3 regions of the Streptomyces sp. NPDC018029 genome follow, and region 3 is predicted to be linked to each of the others. Evidence: riboswitches for the same ligand, from Rfam matches in the RefSeq annotation. Region 3 holds a riboswitch; each other region holds the start of a gene.
The links. Region 3 has a riboswitch for thiamine pyrophosphate ahead of thiC (phosphomethylpyrimidine synthase ThiC). Riboswitches for the same ligand answer to the same signal wherever they lie in the genome.
Positions count from the first base shown of each region.

Region 1: another riboswitch for thiamine pyrophosphate. It lies ahead of thiO (glycine oxidase ThiO); the one in region 3 lies ahead of thiC (phosphomethylpyrimidine synthase ThiC).
Region 2: another riboswitch for thiamine pyrophosphate. It lies ahead of ACH4D5_RS30560 (thiamine ABC transporter substrate binding subunit); the one in region 3 lies ahead of thiC (phosphomethylpyrimidine synthase ThiC).

Region 1 is NZ_JBIRFV010000009.1:22,753-28,476, reverse strand. It holds gene thiE (thiamine phosphate synthase) at 1-534, opposite strand, end outside; gene ACH4D5_RS26560 (Rv2175c family DNA-binding protein) at 634-999, opposite strand; gene ACH4D5_RS26555 (NAD(P)/FAD-dependent oxidoreductase) at 1,132-2,295, opposite strand; TPP riboswitch at 2,498-2,611, shown strand; gene thiO (glycine oxidase ThiO) at 2,609-3,817, shown strand; gene thiS (sulfur carrier protein ThiS) at 3,814-4,026, shown strand; gene ACH4D5_RS26540 (thiazole synthase) at 4,033-4,836, shown strand; gene pknB (Stk1 family PASTA domain-containing Ser/Thr kinase) at 5,011-5,724, shown strand, end outside.
Region 2 is NZ_JBIRFV010000011.1:113,170-118,893, reverse strand. It holds gene ACH4D5_RS30570 (phosphatidate cytidylyltransferase) at 1-805, shown strand, start outside; gene rlmN (23S rRNA (adenine(2503)-C(2))-methyltransferase RlmN) at 898-2,004, shown strand; TPP riboswitch at 2,049-2,165, shown strand; gene ACH4D5_RS30560 (thiamine ABC transporter substrate binding subunit) at 2,242-3,336, shown strand; gene ACH4D5_RS30555 (ABC transporter permease) at 3,312-5,000, shown strand; gene ACH4D5_RS30550 (ABC transporter ATP-binding protein) at 5,000-5,724, shown strand, end outside.
Region 3 is NZ_JBIRFV010000004.1:189,655-195,378, forward strand. It holds gene ACH4D5_RS13725 (metallophosphoesterase) at 1-313, shown strand, start outside; gene ACH4D5_RS13730 (hypothetical protein) at 494-1,387, shown strand; gene thiC (phosphomethylpyrimidine synthase ThiC) at 1,663-3,489, opposite strand; TPP riboswitch at 3,482-3,637, opposite strand; gene ACH4D5_RS13740 (YibE/F family protein) at 3,709-5,217, shown strand; gene ACH4D5_RS13745 (SsgA family sporulation/cell division regulator) at 5,346-5,724, opposite strand, start outside.

The sequences.
Region 1 (5,724 bases), on a different contig from region 3:
CAGGTTGCCCGCGTCGATGCCGCCGATGGCGAACCAGGGCCGGTCCGTGCCGAGCGAGGCGGTGTACCGGACCAGGTCGAGGCCCGGGGCGTGGCGGCCCGGCTTGGTGGGCGTGGGCCAGCACGGCCCCGTGCAGAAGTAGTCCACGCCCTCCTGGACGGCGGCCGCGGCGGCCTCCGACTCGGCGTGCGTGGAGCGGCCGATGAGGACGTCCTCGCCGAGGATGGCGCGGGCGGCGGGGACGGGCAGGTCGCCCTGGCCGAGGTGCAGCACGTCGGCGCCGACGGCGTGCGCGACGTCCGCGCGGTCGTTCACCGCGAAGAGCTTGCCGTGCCGCCGTGCGGCGTCGGCGAAGACCTGGAGGTGCGCCAGCTCCTCGCCGGCCTCCATGCCCTTGTCGCGCAGCTGCACGATGTCGACGCCGCCCGCGAGGACGGCGTCGAGGAACTCCGGGAGGTCTCCCTGCCGCTTGCGGGCATCCGTGCAGAGATAGAGCCGGGCGTCCGCGAGCCGGGTGCGGTGGTCGGCGGCCATGGAGAAGTCCCCCCGTTGTCGGTGGCGTACCGGACCGCGTGATCGCACGCGGTCCGGTGGGCCGGACGGTGTGTTCAGGTCAGACGGCCTTGCGCCTGCTCAGACGGCGAGCGCCTGGGCGCGGCGCTTCACCTCCGTGCCGCGATTCTCGCCCAGCGCCTGCACGGGGGTGCCGGGCAGGGTCGGGTCGGGGGTGAAGAGCCACTCGAGCATCTCCTCGTCGGAGAAGCCGTCGTCCCTCAGGAGCGTCAGGGTGCCGGCGAGGCCCTTGACGACCTTGTCGCCGTCGATGAAGGCGGCGGGCACCTGGAGCGCCCGGTTCTCCCCACGGCGTACGGCGATCAGCTGGCCCTCCTTGACCAGCTGGCGCACGCGGGTCACCTCGACATCGAGCATTTCCGCGATGTCGGGGAGGTGCAGCCAGGCAGGGACAAGAGCGTCAGTCTTTGCGTCAATCTCGGTCACCGTCCCAGCGTATCTCTGGCCGGGGGCCCGCGACGGGTGGTGCTGCCCCGGCCGGGGCGGGGGCCGGACCTGTGCTCCACCGCGGGCCGGTGGGGGCTGGTCGCGCAGTTCCCCGCGCCCCTGGAGGGCCCGCTACAGTGCCGCCTTCTTCAGGGGAACCGAAGGGTCCGCCGTCAGCGTGGGGTCGAGGCGGGCGCCCCACTCGATCAGTCTGCGGCCCTGGGCCAGGTCCCGGGGGCGGCCCACCGCGAGGACCGCCACCAGGGCGCCCTCCCGCAGCCAGCACACCGACCAGGCCACACCCGTCGGGTCGCCGCGCCACACCAGCTCGTCCGCCGAGGCGTGGTGGCCCGCGTACTGCACGAAGCGGCCGAACTGCTCCGACCAGAAGTACGGCACGGGGTCGTACGCCGCGGGGGTCTCGCCGATGATGTTCGCCGCCACCGTGCGCGGGCCCTGCAAGGCGTTGTCCCAGTGGTGCACGAGCAGACGCTCGCCGTACCTTCCCGAAGGGAAGGAGGAGCAGTCGCCGACCGCGTACACGTCGGGCGCCGACGTGCGCAGGCCGTCGTCGGCCACGACCTCCCGGTGGCTGCCCAGCTCGATGCCGGAGCCGGTCAGCCAGGCCGTCGCGGGCCGCGCCCCGATGCCGACGACGACGGCGCCCGCGGGCAGCCGGGTCCCGTCGGACAGGACGACGGTGCCCGGTTCGACACGCTCCACGCGCGCGTGGGTGCGCAGGACCGCTCCGGAGTCGGCGTACCAGCCCGTCATGGGGGCCGCGACCTCCTCGGGCAGCGCTCCGGCGAGCGGCCGAGCGGCGGCCTCGACCACGGTGACGGAACAGCCCGCCTCGCGCGCGGCGGTCGCGAACTCCGCGCCGATCCAGCCCGCCCCGACGACCACGACGTCCTGCTGCTCGGCGAGGACCGGGCGCAGCCGCTCGGCGTCGTCCAGGGTGCGCAGGAGGTGGACGCCGGGGACTCCCTCGGTGCCGGGCAGCCGGATCGGTTCGGCGCCGGTCGCGAGGACCAGCACGTCGTACGCGAGGGGGCCATCAGCGGTGTCCAGCTCGTGGTCGGCGGGGCGCACGCCGGTGACCGCGCGCCCCAGGACCAGCTCGATGCCGAGCGCCTCGAAGTCGATGTCGAAGGCGGAGCCCTCCGCCTTGCCGAGCAGCACCGCCTTGGACAGCGGCGGCCTGTCGTACGGCTGGTGCGGCTCCGCCCCGACGAGGGTGACCGGGCCGGCGAACCCCTGTTCCCGCAGGGCCACCGCGGTCTGCACCCCGGCCATGCCGGCTCCGACGATGACGACGCGCCGCTCCGCGTGCCGCTGATTTCCGCTCTGCCTCTGCTGCTCGCTCACCCGATCACTGTAGGGCGGCGGCCCGTGGCGGCTTCAGATGGCTGCGGGGAGATCTCTGACACACCGTCACCGCCCATACCCGGACAGCTCCCCTACTGCCACGCGAAGCGACGGGCTAGGGTGGCCGGTGCAGAGCACTCGCGGGAGCCCGGGCGCACCGGGCTGAGAGGGAGGCTGGGACGGCCTCCGACCGTACGAACCTGATCCGGGTCATGCCGGCGAAGGGAGGGGCTGGACGCCCATGCATCCACGTACGACACCACCATCCGCCACCTCTGACGTCCTTGTCGTCGGAGGCGGCGTCATCGGCCTGGTCACGGCCTGGCGGGCCGCCCAGCGCGGGCTTTCCGTCGCGCTCGTCGACCCCGCGCCGGGCGGCGGCGCCGCGCAGGTCGCGGCGGGCATGCTGGCCGCCGTCACCGAACTCCACTACGGCGAGCAGACGCTGCTCGGCCTCAACGTCGAGTCCGCCCGCCGCTATCCCGCCTTCGCCGCCGAGCTGACCGAGGCGAGCGGGCAGGACCTCGGCTATCGCGCGTGCGGCACGCTCGCCGTCGCGCTCGACTCCGACGACCGCGCCCACCTGCGCGAACTGCACGCCCTGCAGCGCCGTTCGGGGCTGGAGTCCGAGTGGCTGAGCGGCCGCGAGTGCCGCCGTCTCGAACCGATGCTCGCTCCGGGCGTACGCGGCGGGCTGCGGGTCGACGGCGACCACCAGGTCGACCCGCGCCGGCTCGCGGCGGCGCTCGTGGTGGCCTGCGAGCGGGCCGGTGTGGCCTTCCACCGCGCGTGGGCCGAGCGCCTCTCGGTCGTCCGCGACCGGGCGTGCGGCGTCGTCCTCACGGACGGCACCGAGCTGGGCGCGGGTCTGACGGTGCTCGCGGCGGGCAGCCTCAGCGGGCGCCTCGGGGGCATGCCGCAGGACGTCCTGCCGCCCGTGCGGCCCGTGAAGGGCCAGGTGCTGCGGTTGACGGTGCCGAAGGCGTACGCGCCGTTCCTGAGCCGCACCGTGCGGGCCGTGGTGCGCGGCAGCCACGTCTACCTCGTCCCGCGCGAGAACGGCGAGCTCGTCGTCGGCGCGACCAGCGAGGAGCTCGGCTGGGACACCACGGTGACCGCCGGCGGTGTCTACGAACTCCTGCGGGACGCGCACGAACTGGTCCCCGGCATCACGGAACTGCCGCTGACCGAGACCCGCGCGGGCCTGCGCCCCGGCTCCCCCGACAACGCGCCGCTGCTCGGCCCGACGCGGCTCGCCGGACTCCACCTGGCCACCGGCCACCACCGCAACGGCGTCCTGCTGACGCCCCTGACGGGTGACGTCATGGCGCACGCCCTGACCACCGGTGAACTGCCGGACGTGGCGCGTCCGTTCACCCCGCGCCGCTTCGCCGGGCCCTCCCCCGTACCCCCACCCGCCACGCCGCACTTCACGGAGCAGCACGCATGAGCACGCCCTTCGCCGTTTCCGTCAATGGGGAAGCACGCGACGTGGCCTCGGGCACCACGCTCGAAGCCGTCGTGGCCACTCTCTCCTCGGCGCACTCCGGTGTCGCCGCCGCCGTCAACGAAACCGTCGTCCCGCGCGCGCAGTGGTCCACCACGACGCTCGCCGCGGGCGACCGCGTCGAAATTCTCACCGCCGTCCAGGGAGGCTGAAGCACCATGGCAGACGACCCCTTCGTCATCGGCGGGCTCACCCTCTCCTCGCGCCTGATCATGGGTACGGGAGGGGCGCCCAGCCTCGACGTCCTGGAGCGGTCCCTCATCGCGTCCGGCACGGAGCTGACCACCGTCGCGATGCGCCGCCTCGACCCGGGCGTCCAGGGCTCCGTGCTCTCCGTCCTCGACCGGCTCGGCATCCGCGTGCTGCCCAACACGGCGGGCTGCTTCACGGCCGGCGAGGCCGTACTCACCGCCCGGCTCGCCCGCGAGGCGCTCGGCACCGACCTGGTGAAGCTGGAGGTGATCGCCGACGAGCGCACCCTGCTGCCCGATCCGGTCGAGCTCCTGGACGCCGCCGAGACCCTGGTGGACGACGGTTTCACCGTCCTGCCCTACACGAACGACGACCCGGTGCTCGCACGGAAGCTGGAGGACGTGGGCTGTGCGGCGATCATGCCGCTCGGCTCGCCCATCGGCTCCGGGCTCGGCATCCGCAACCCGCACAACTTCCAGCTGATCGTGGAGCACGCGCGCGTGCCGGTGATCCTCGACGCGGGGGCGGGCACGGCGTCCGACGCGGCGATCGCGATGGAGCTGGGGTGTGCGGGCGTGATGCTCGCCTCCGCGGTGACGCGGGCGCAGGAGCCGGTCCTGATGGCCGAGGCCATGCGGCACGGGGTCGAGGCCGGGCGGCTCGCGCACCGGGCCGGGCGGATTCCGCGGCGGCACTTCGCGGAGGCGTCCTCTCCTGCGGAGGGCATGGCCCGGCTCGATCCGGAGCGGCCGGCGTTCGGGACGCCTTGAGAGGTGCGGGGCTCTGTTCGCTCGCGGCTGCCCCGCCGGTGGGGGCTCGGCGCGCAGTTCCCCGCGCCCCTGACGGGGCGCCCCGGCCCGTCGCCTGTCACAGCTCGGCTGCAGTCCGGCCGTGGGGAGGACCGGCCGGGACGCGGTGTCGGTGGCGGCTCGTAGACTCCCTGCGTGGACACGACCCTTCAGGACCCGCTCGTCGGGCAGCTGCTCGACGGCCGTTACCGGATCGAGGGGCGCATCGCGGTCGGCGGGATGGCCACGGTCTACCGGGCCGTGGACACCCGCCTCGACCGCGTGCTCGCGCTCAAGGTGATGCATCCGACGCTGGCGGCCGACGCCTCCTTCGTCGACCGCTTCATCCGCGAGGCCAAGTCGGTGGCCCGCCTCTCGCATCCGAACGTGGTCGGTGTGTTCGACCAGGGCACGGACGGTTCGTACGTCTACCTCGCGATGGAGTACATCGCGGGCTGCACCCTGCGCGACGTCCTGCGCGAGCGCGGCGCCCTGCAGCCGCGGGCCGCCCTCGACATCCTGGAGCCGGTCCTGGCCGCGCTCGGCGCCGCGCACCGCGCCGGGTTCGTGCACCGCGACATGAAGCCGGAGAACGTCCTCATAGGGGACGACGGCCGGGTGAAGGTCGCCGACTTCGGGCTCGTCCGCGCGGTGGACACCGTCACGAACACCACGGGCACCGTCCTCGGCACCGTCTCCTACCTCGCCCCCGAGCAGATCGAGCACGGCACGGCGGACACCCGCGTGGACGTGTACGCGTGCGGCGTCGTGCTCTACGAAATGCTGACCGGCGCCAAGCCGCACTCCGGCGACTCCCCCGCCCAGGTCCTCTACCAGCACCTCAACGAAGACGTGCCGCCCCCGTCGGCG
Region 2 (5,724 bases), on a different contig from region 3:
CCGGGATCTCGGGGCGGCCATAGGGGTGGGTGTGGGCCTCGGCGCGGTGATCGTCGCGTCGCTGTTCATCGTGAAGGCCGTCTTCATCGGTGTCATAGCGGTCGCCGTCGTGGTGGGCCTCTGGGAGCTGACCTCCCGCCTGGCGGAGCGCAAGGACATCAAGGCGCCGCTCGTGCCGCTCGCGGTGGGCGGCGCGGCGATGGTCGTCGCCGGGTACGTGCGCGGGCCCGAGGGCGCGTGGGTCGCGATGGCGCTCACCGCGCTCGCCGTGCTCGTCTGGCGGATGACAGAGCCGCCCGACGGCTATCTGAAGGACGTCACGGCGGGCGTCTTCGCCGCCTTCTACGTGCCTTTCCTCGCCACGTTCGTGGCGCTGATGCTGGCCGCGGACGACGGCCCGCAGCGGGTGCTCACCTTCCTGCTCCTGACGGTGGTCAGCGACACCGGTGCGTACGCGATCGGCTGGCGCTTCGGCAAGCACAAGCTGGCGCCGCGCATCAGCCCCGGCAAGACCCGCGAGGGCCTGGTCGGCGCTGTCACCTTCGCGATGGCCGCGGGCGCGCTGTGCATGGAGTTCCTGATCGACGGCGGGACGTGGTGGCAGGGCCTCCTGATCGGCCTCGCGGTCGCGGCGAGCGCCACGCTCGGCGACCTCGGCGAGTCGATGATCAAGCGGGACCTCGGCATCAAGGACATGGGCACGCTGCTGCCCGGCCACGGCGGCATCATGGACCGCCTGGACTCCTTGCTGCCGACGGCGCCGGTGGTCTGGCTGCTGCTCGTGGTCTTCGTCGGCTCTGGGTGACACCGGGGCTGACCTGCGTAGATGTGCGTGAGGGGTTCGTTGTCCACAGGGCGGCGAGCCCCTTGTCGTATGTCTGCGACACTGGAAGGACCATGCCTGTACCCGGAGAACTCACTTTCGTCGCGCCCCGCGGTGCCAAGAAGCCCCCGCGGCATCTCGCCGACCTCACGCCCGCCGAGCGCAAGGAAGCCGTCGCCGCCATCGGCGAGAAGCCGTTCCGTGCCAAGCAGCTGTCGCAGCACTACTTCGCGCGGTACGCGCACGACCCGGCCGAGTGGACCGACATCCCCGCCGGTGCGCGCGATAAGCTCCGCGAGGCGCTGCTTCCCGACCTGATGTCCGTCGTGCGGCACATCAGCTGTGACGACGACACGACCCGCAAGACGCTGTGGCGGCTCTTCGACGGGACGCTCGTCGAGTCGGTCCTGATGCGGTACCCGGACCGGGTCACCATGTGCATCAGCTCGCAGGCCGGCTGCGGCATGAACTGCCCGTTCTGCGCCACCGGACAGGCCGGCCTCGACCGGAACCTGTCGACGGGCGAGATCGTGCACCAGATCGTGGACGGCATGCGCGCGCTGCGCGACGGTGAGATTCCGGGCGGGCCCGCCAGGCTGTCGAACATCGTCTTCATGGGCATGGGCGAGCCGCTCGCCAACTACAAGCGCGTGACCGGCGCCATCCGCCGCCTCACCGACCCGGAGCCGGACGGTCTCGGGCTCTCGCAGCGCGGCATCACGGTGTCGACGGTGGGGCTCGTGCCCGCCATCCACCGGTTCTCGGACGAGGGCTTCAAGTGCCGCCTCGCGATCTCGCTGCACGCGCCGGACGACGAGCTGCGCGACACCCTCGTGCCCGTCAACACGCGGTGGAAGGTGCGGGAGGTCCTCGACGCGGGCTGGGAGTACGCCGCGAAGTCCGGCCGTCGCCTCTCCATCGAGTACGCGCTGATCCGGGACATCAACGACCAGGCATGGCGCGGTGACCGGCTCGGCCGGCTGCTCAAGGGCAAGCCGGTCCACGTGAACCTGATTCCGCTGAACCCGACGCCGGGCTCCAAGTGGACGGCGTCGCGGCCCGAGGACGAGAAGGCGTTCGTGGAGGCCATCGCCGCCCATGGTGTGCCGGTCACGATTCGGGACACCCGGGGTCAGGAGATCGACGGAGCGTGCGGCCAGCTCGCCGCGGCCGAGAGGTAGTCTGACGGGCGTACTCCCTCGTAGGAGGGCGTGCACACATCTGCATATTCCGACAGGGGAGCGCCACAGCGCTGAGAGTGCGGCACCTTGGACAGGTGGGCCGCAGACCCTCTGAACCTCGCCCAGGTCATTCTGGGTAGGAAGTTCGGGCATCACTCAAGCTGTAGCGCCCTGCCCGCGTGCCACCGGCCCGCGGGCAGGGCCGCGTCTCTTCCTGGTCACCCAGGAGGAAATCCAGTGAGCACCAGGGGCACCACCAAGAAGGTTTCGTTCACCGCCGTGGCGGTGGGCGTCGGGCTCGTCGCGGTCTCCGCGTGCGGCGGCTCCGACAGCGGTTCCGGAGGATCCGACTCCAAGAGCGTGACGCTCGTCAGCCACGACTCCTTCAACGTCTCCAAGGACGTACTGAAGGACTTCGAGAAGCGGTCCGGGTACAAGGTCAAGGTCCTCAAGGACGGTGACGCGGGCGCCGCCGTGAACAAGGCGATCCTCTCCAAGGACAACCCGCAGGGCGACGTCTTCTTCGGCGTCGACAACACCCTCCTCTCGCGGGCGCTCGACAACGGGCTCTTCCAGTCGTACGAGGCCAAGGGCGCGGAGAAGATCAAGCCGGAGTTCCGGGTCGACCAGGACAAGCACCGGGTGACGCCCGTCGACAGCGGCGACATCTGCGTGAACTACGACAAGAAGTACTTCGCCGACAAGAAGCTGGCGCCGCCGAAGTCCTTCGACGACCTGCTCAAGCCGCAGTACAAGAACCTGCTGGTCACCGAGAACGCCTCGACCTCCTCGCCCGGGCTCGGCTTCCTGCTCGGCACCGCCGCGAAGTACGGCGACAAGGGCTGGGAGAGCTACTGGAAGGAGCTCAGGGCCAACGGCGTGAAGGTCGTCGACGGCTGGGAGCAGGCCTACAACGAGGAGTTCTCCGGGTCCGCCGGTGGCAAGAAGGCCAAGGGTGACCGGCCGCTCGTCGTCTCCTACGCCTCCTCGCCGCCCGTCGAGGTGCTCTACGGCGAGCCGCGGCCGAAGCAGGCGCCGACCGGCGTCGCGACCGGCACCTGCTTCCGCCAGGTCGAGTACGCGGGCCTGCTGAGCGGCGCGAAGAACGAGAAGGGCGGCAAGGCGCTCCTCGACTTCCTCGCGGGCAAGGAGTTCCAGGAGGACATGCCGTTGAACATGTTCGTGAACCCGGTGCGTGAGGGCACCGAGCTGCCCGAGCTGTTCACGGAGCACGGCGTGACCGTCGACAAGCCGCAGACCATGGACCCGAAGAAGATCGCCGACAACCGCGAGCCGTGGATCAAGTCGTGGACCTCGCTCGTACTGAAGTGAAGGGGCGCCCCGTGAAGGGGCGCTCGCGCGGAAACGCGGCACGGCTCGGCCTGCTGGCCCTGCCCGTCGCGTTCTTCGCGCTCTTCTTCGCCTACCCGGTCTCGGCGATCGTCGCCCGCGGGCTGCACGTCGACGGCGCCTGGCAGTTCGGGCGGATCACGGACGTGCTCGGGCAGTCCGACATCCGGCACGTGCTCTGGTTCACCACCTGGCAGGCGCTCGCGTCGACCGCGCTCACGCTGCTGATCGCGCTCCCCGGCGCGTATGTCTTCGCGCGCTTCGACTTCCCCGGCAAGGGGCTGCTGCGGGCCGTCGTCACCGTGCCGTTCGTGCTGCCGACCGTCGTCGTCGGGACGGCCTTCCTCGCGCTGATCGGGCGGGGCGGGCTCTTCGACGAGCTGTGGGGCGTACGCCTCGACACCACCGTCTGGGCGATCCTGCTCGCCCACGTCTTCTTCAACTACGCGGTCGTCGTACGGACCGTCGGCGGGCTCTGGTCGCAGCTCGACCCGCGGCAGGAGGAGGCCGCGCGGATGCTCGGCGCATCGCGCTGGACGGCCTGGCGGACCGTGACGCTGCCGGCGCTCGGCCCGGCGGTGGCCGCCGCCGCGCTCATGGTCTTCCTCTTCACCTTCACCTCCTTCGGCATCGTGCAGATCCTCGGCGGACCCGCGTACTCCACGCTCGAAGTGGAGGTCTACCGGCAGACCGCGCAACTGCTCGACCTGCCCACGGCCGCGGTCCTGACCCTCGTGCAGTTCGCCGCGGTCGGGCTGATCCTCGCCGTCCACGCGTGGACGGCGCGGCGGCGCGAGAGCGCGCTGCGGCTCGTCGACGCATCGGCGGTGGCGCGCAGGCCGCGCGGCGCCGGGCAGTGGACGCTGCTCGGCCTCGTCATGGCGACGGTCGCCCTGCTGATACTGCTGCCGCTCGTGGTCCTGGTCCAGCGCTCGTTCGACGGTCCCGACGGCTTCGGGATCACCTACTACAAGGAGCTGACCTCGGCGGACGGCGGCGCCTTCCTCGTGCCGCCGATCGAGGCGGTCTGGAACTCGCTGCGGTACGCGGTCGTGGCCACGGCCATCGCCGTCGTCATCGGCGGACTCGCCGCCGCCGCGCTCACCCGCCGTGCGGGCCGTCTCGTCCGCGGCTTCGACGCGCTGCTGATGCTGCCGCTCGGGGTGTCGGCGGTGACCGTCGGCTTCGGCTTCCTGATCACCCTCGACGAGCCGCCGCTGGACCTGCGGTCGTCCTGGATCCTGGTGCCGCTCGCCCAGGCGCTGGTCGGCGTGCCCTTCGTCGTACGCACCATGCTGCCCGTCCTGCGGGCGGTGGACGGACGGCTCCGCGAGGCGGCGGCCGTGCTCGGGGCTTCGCCGCTGCGGGCCTGGCGGGAGGTGGACCTGCCGATGGTGCGGCGGGCGCTGCTGATCGCCGCGGGGTTCGCCTTCGCCGTGTCGCTCGGCGAGTTCGGGGCGACCGTCTTCATCGCGCGGCCCGACAACCCGACGCTGCCGGTCGCCGTGGCGCGGCTGCTCGGCCGGGCCGGTGACCTCAACTACGGGCAGGCGATGGCCCTCTCGACGATCCTCATGGTGGTGTGCGCGGTGTCTCTGCTGCTCCTGGAACGCGTTCGGACCGAGCGGACCACGGGGGACTTCTGATGACGAACGCCTTGCTGAGCTTGCGGGGTGCGACGGTCCGTTTCGGGGCGCGTGCGGTGCTCGACGCCGTCGACCTCGACGTCGGTGAGCACGAGATCGTCTGCGTGCTCGGGCCGAGCGGCAGCGGCAAGTCGACGCTGCTGCGGGCGGTGGCCGGGCTGCAGGGGCTCGACGCGGGGCAGGTGCTGCTCGGCGGACGCGACCAGCGCGGGGTGCCCGCGCACAAGCGGGGCGTCGGCCTGATGTTCCAGGACCACCAGCTCTTCCCGCAGCGCGACGTGGCGGGCAACGTGGCCTTCGGGCTGCGGATGCACGGCGCCTCGCGCGGTGAACAGGCCGACCGCGTCGCCGAGTTGCTGGACCTCGTCGGCCTGCCGAAGGCGCAGCGGCGCGCGGTGGCCTCGCTGTCCGGCGGCGAGCAGCAGCGGGTCGCGCTGGCGCGTGCGCTCGCGCCCCGCCCGAGCCTGCTCATGCTCGACGAGCCGCTCGGGCAGCTCGACCGCTCGCTGCGGGAGCGCCTCGTCGTCGAACTCCGGGAGCTCTTCGACGAGTTGGGCACGACCGTGCTCGCCGTCACGCACGACCAGGGCGAGGCCTTCGCGCTCGCCGACCGCGTCGTCGTCATGCGGGACGGGCGGATCGCCCAGTCCGGCACGCCCCTTGAGGTGTGGCGGCACCCGGCGGACGAGTTCGTGGCGCGTTTCCTCGGTTTCGACAACATCGT
Region 3 (5,724 bases):
CCTCACGCGCAACGACGCGGACGAATGCTGGGACCTCTTCCGCAAATTCACCAAGCGCTTCGCCTTCCGCGACGAGTCGGGCCCCTCGGCCGTACGGGAACTCCTCGACATGTACGGCGGCACACGCATCGTCCACGGCCACAGCCCCATCCCCTACCTCCTGGGTGACGTCGGCTCCGAGGACGAGTCGGACGGCGGCGGTCCGGTCATCGAGGGCCCGCATGTCTACGCCGACGGCCTCGCCATCGCCATGGACGGCGGAGTGACCATGGCCGGAAAGCTGCTGGTCCAGCAACTCCCCCTGGGTATCTGAGCGTTCTCCGGGCAGGCGCCCCTCTACAGGATCACGCTGGCCAGGGGGGCAATTTCCGGAAACCCCCTGTCACCGCGTGCCGTCACGGCTCTACCATCGGCTTATCCGTAGCAGGCTCCCCTCCGTTTCTGCCCAACGGCTCGTAGCCATGCGAGCCTCAGCCCTACGGAGCATCGGGGGATGCACATGAACAGCGCTCCACACCTGCTCAATGAGGACCGCCCCGAGTACGAGCGGATCCTCGACGAGGCGCTGCGCACCGCACCTGACCGTCCCGAACTCGCCGCAGTGGGCCAGCGGCTCAACACCGAACAACTGCGCACCATGGCCCTGAACGCGACAGCACTGATCACGGCCGCGGCCGCGGCCGAGTACGCGCACTACGTGAAGGTTCGCGAGGAGTTGCGCGAACCTCGACCGTCGTCCACGTCGATCCGCGAAGGGAATGGACAGAGCGCCGCGGAGTCGGGCTCCGGCGGCGTCAGCCTCGCCACCACGATGGGCGAGGTCGCCGAACCAGCGGCAGCGGGAGCCGGGGCGATCGCCGTCGTCGCGGTCCTCGCACCCGTCCTCGCGGGGGCGGCCGCCGCGATATTCCTGCTCGTCGGCTACATCCTGAAGATGCTCACCCCCGAGCCCGCCTTCGCGGACACCCTGCTCACCGCGGGATGGCTGTTCGGCGCGCTCACCGCGGGGGGCATCCTGGTCGCCGCGGTCGGTCTCCTGCTGACCGCCCTGCGCAACGGCTCCACCTCGCTCCAGGCCGGACTGCACGGCGAGCGGAACGAGGAGTTGACCCGCGCCAGGGAGGACTGGAGCCGGGCGCTCCTCGAGCGGGGCGTCGTGCCGTTCCTGCGGGAGGCCCTGACGGAACCGGGCGGGGCCTCCGCGGCCCGCACGCCGTCGACGAACTCAGGGGTCTCCGGGGCGAGCGGCCGCATGCCCCAACTCGGCTATCACCGGCCGGGGTTCAGCAGCCCGGACGGCGGCCCGAGCGCGGGGCCGCGTCCTAGCTTCTCGAGCCCCGACTTCTCCAGCCCCGATTTCGGCGGGCCCGACCACAAGCCGGAGTAACGGGGCCGGGGCCGGGCCGGGCCGGGCCATGAGGCTCGACACCGCCCTCGGCGCGCCGCTGTCGGCGAGCGGCGGCGCAGGCCGGAGGCGTAATGACAGGTGGGTGGGACCGACACGTCCGCGACCACCCCGTACGCACGGGAGCAGGGCAGTTGACCGGCCGGATGCCGGTCCGCTGCCTTGCTCCCGCGCGACGGCGCCGAGGCGCCCGGAGCGCGACGGTGTGAGAGGGCTCGGAGCGCGACGGTGTGAGAGGGCTCGGGCGAAACCGGCTCTCAGTCGGCGATCGGCAGATAGACCCGGTTGCCCGCTGCCGCGAACTCCTTGGACTTCTGCTCCATGCCCGCCGCGATGTCGTCCGAGTCCAGATCACCGCCGTGCTGGCGACGGATGTCCTGGGAGATCTTCATCGAGCAGAACTTCGGCCCGCACATCGAGCAGAAGTGTGCCGTCTTCGCGGGCTCGGCCGGCAGCGTCTCGTCGTGGAACTCCCGTGCCGTGACCGGGTCGAGGGCGAGATTGAACTGGTCCTCCCAGCGGAACTCGAAGCGCGCGTCCGAGAGCGCGTCGTCCCAGTCCTGGGCGCCCGGGTGCCCCTTGGCCAGGTCCGCCGCATGCGCCGCGATCTTGTAGGTGATGACGCCGGTCTTCACGTCGTCGCGGTTGGGCAGGCCCAGGTGCTCCTTGGGCGTGACGTAGCAGAGCATGGCCGTGCCCCACCAGCCGATCATCGCGGCGCCGATGCCGGAGGTGATGTGGTCGTAGGCGGGTGCGATGTCGGTGGTCAGCGGGCCGAGCGTGTAGAACGGCGCCTCCTCGCAGATCTCCTGCTGGAGGTCGATGTTCTCCTTGATCTTGTGCATCGGGACGTGACCGGGGCCCTCGATCATCGTCTGTACGTTATGACGCTTGGCGATCGTGTTGAGTTCCCCGAGGGTCCGCAGCTCGGCGAACTGCGCCTCGTCGTTGGCGTCCGCGATCGAACCGGGCCGCAGGCCGTCGCCGAGCGAGTACGTCACGTCGTACGCCGCGAGGATCTCGCAGAGCTCCTCGAAGTGCTCGTACAGGAAGCTCTCCTTGTGGTGCGCGAGGCACCAGGCGGCCATGATCGAACCGCCGCGCGAGACGATGCCGGTCTTGCGGCGCGCGGTGAGCGGGACGTACGGAAGTCGTACGCCCGCGTGCACCGTCATGTAGTCCACGCCCTGCTCGGCCTGTTCGATGACCGTGTCCTTGTAGATCTCCCAGGACAACTCCTCGGCCTTGCCGTCGACCTTCTCCAGGGCCTGGTAGAGCGGCACGGTGCCGATCGGCACGGGGGAGTTGCGCAGGACCCACTCGCGGGTCGTGTGGATGTTGCGGCCGGTGGACAGGTCCATGACCGTGTCGGCGCCCCACTGGGTGGCCCAGGTCATCTTGTCCACCTCCTCCTCGATGGAGGAAGTGACCGCGGAGTTGCCGATGTTGGCGTTCACCTTCACCAGGAACTTCTTGCCGATGATCATCGGCTCGATCTCCGGGTGGTTGACGTTGGCGGGGATCACCGCGCGCCCCGCGGCGACCTCCTCCCGGACGATCTCGGGGTCCATGTTCTCGCGGATCCCGATGAACTCCATCTCGGGTGTGATCTCGCCGCGGCGGGCGTACGCCAGCTGCGTCACCGCCTGGCCCTGGCGGCCGCGGCGCGGCTGGCGGGGGCGGCCGGGGAAGACCGCGTCGAGGTTCTTGAGCCCGCCGCGGGGCGAGGTGTGCTTGATGCCGTCGTCCTCGGGACGGGGCGGCCGGCCCACGTACTCCTCGGTGTCGCCGCGGGCGATGATCCAGTTCTCCCGCAGCGGCGGCAGACCGCGGCGGACGTCGGTCTCGGCCGACGGGTCGGTGTACGGGCCCGAAGTGTCGTACAGGGTCACGGCCTTACCGTTGGTGAGGTGCACCTGGCGGACCGGCACCCGCAGGTCGGGGCGTGAACCCTCGACATACGCCTTGTGCCAGCCGATGGACTTCCCGGCCCCGTCAGCCGCGACGGTGTTCTCAGCGTTCTCAGCGTTCTCGGCGTTCTCGTCGCTGCTGGAGGCAGGCGTGCGTGCGTCCGATGTGGTCATGAGACCTACTCCCTACGCCGGCATTACCCGGTAACAGGTTCGGCGGTCGACGCAGCGAATCCCGTACGTTTCGTGCACTCTTCGTGCCGTTTCGTACGGAGGTCAGCGCCCTCTCAGCCCGGTGCTCCGAGCTCCCGCGATTGCAAAGGTGGCTCCACGCTAGCGTCATGTCGGCCGCGCTGAACAGAGGGCCCCCTCCGTTCTTGCGATGATCGGTCAGTGACCACCACAGAGCCGCCTCCTCCGCCGCCCCCGCAGCCGCCCGCATCCGGGATGCCTCCGGAGGGGCCTGGGCATGGGTCCGGGCATGGGTCCGGGCATGGAAACGGGTCCGGGCACGGGCACGGAAATGGGCCCGGGCATGGGTCCGGACACGGGCATTCCCACAGCCACGGTCCGGCCGCGCCCGTCTCCAAGCATCTGCGCAAGGTCATCGCCGCGGTCCTGATCCCCTTCGCCACCGCGGTGGTCGTGGGGCTCATGGTGCTCTGGCCCGGCGGCACGCCCTCGCACGAGCGGACCGGCGTCGGTTTCGACCGGCAGACGCAGTCGGCGAAGGTGACGAAGGTGCAGGAGCTGCCCTGCAAGGAGCTCAGCCCCTCGCAGCCCCCACCGACCGGTGACACCTCCACCCCGGAAGGCCAGTCGGCGCAGTCCCGGGCCACGGGCACCTGCAAGAAGGCGACGATCGAGGTGAGCAGCGGCAAGGACAAGGGCCGCACCTTCACCGAGATCATCCAGCCGGACTCGCCCCGGCAACTGCGCCAGGGCCAAGAGGTGGTGGTCGCCTACGAGCCCAAGGCGCCCGAAGGGCTGCAGTACTCGGTCACCGACGTGAACCGCAAGATCCCGATGGCGCTACTCGCCGGCATCTTCGCGCTCGCCGTCGTCGTGGTGGGGCGGCTGCGCGGCGTGATGGCCCTGGTCGCGCTCGCCATCAGCTTCATGGTGCTCACGTTCTTCATCCTGCCGGCGATCCTGCAGGGCTCGAATCCCCTGGTGGTGGCGGTGATCGGGGCGAGCGCCATCATGCTGATCGCGCTCTATCTCTGCCACGGCCTGACGGCCCGCACATCGGTCGCGGTACTCGGCACGCTCATCTCCCTCCTGCTGATCGGGCTGCTCGGCTCACTCTTCATCGGCTGGGCCGCCCTCACCGGCAACACGGACGACAACACCGGCCTCATTCACGGCCTGTACCCGTCCATCGACATGAGCGGCCTCCTGCTCGCGGGCGTCATCATCGGCTCGCTCGGTGTACTCGACGACGTCACGGTCACCCAGACCTCCGCGGTCTGGGAGCTGCATCAGGCAAACCCGACGATGGGCTGGCGCGGCCTGTACCGTGCGGGCATCCGCATCGGCCGCGACCACATCGCCTCGGTCGTCAACACCCTCGTCCTCGCCTACGCGGGCGCCGCGCTGCCCCTGCTGCTGCTCTTCTCGATCGCGCAGTCCAGTGTGGGCACTGTGGCCAACAGCGAGTTGGTCGCCGAGGAGATCGTCCGCACCCTGATCGGCTCGATCGGTCTGGTCGCCTCGGTGCCGGTGACGACCGCGCTGGCCGCCCTGGTCGTCTCGGCGGACCGCACGTCCGGGGGCGGTCCGGGTGCTGCTGGTGCCGGTATGGGTTCCGGCGGCGGTGCTGGTGCTGGTACCAGTGCCGAGGGCCGTGGGAGTGGGGCTCGGCCGTCCCGCGGCGGGAAGGGGCGCCGCCGCAAACGGTGACCTGACCGCGGTGCCGACGGGTCCGAAGCCCCGACGGCATGACGGCCCCGGCTGCCGTCGATACGGCGGGCTCCCCTGAAATGCACCAAAATGCCTGCGGCCTGCCTCCGTCCGTTCCCGACGCCGAGTCAGCCCGCGTTCTGCTCCTCCGCGAGGATCCGGTCGAGCGCCTCGTCAAGATGCGTCTCGAAGTCGGCGAGCGCCCGCTCCTGCCCGAGCGGCACCAGCCTGTCCGTGCGGTCGAGGAAGGCGAGCAGCGGTGGAATCCCCACCCGGAACAGCGCTCGGTCCGCGCCGACCTGAAGCCTGATCAGGGCTTCGTCGAGCATGTCCGCGTCGGTGGGCTCGACACGGACGTCTCCGTCCCCGCACGGCCTCCCCACCCCGTCGATCAGCAGCTCCCGCCCGAAGGTCCAGGTCACCGGCACGTCCCCCGGCAGGTGGAACGTCAGCCGCACGGCATAGGGATCGTCGATCTCGTAGCGCAGCTCCACCGGGATACGGAAC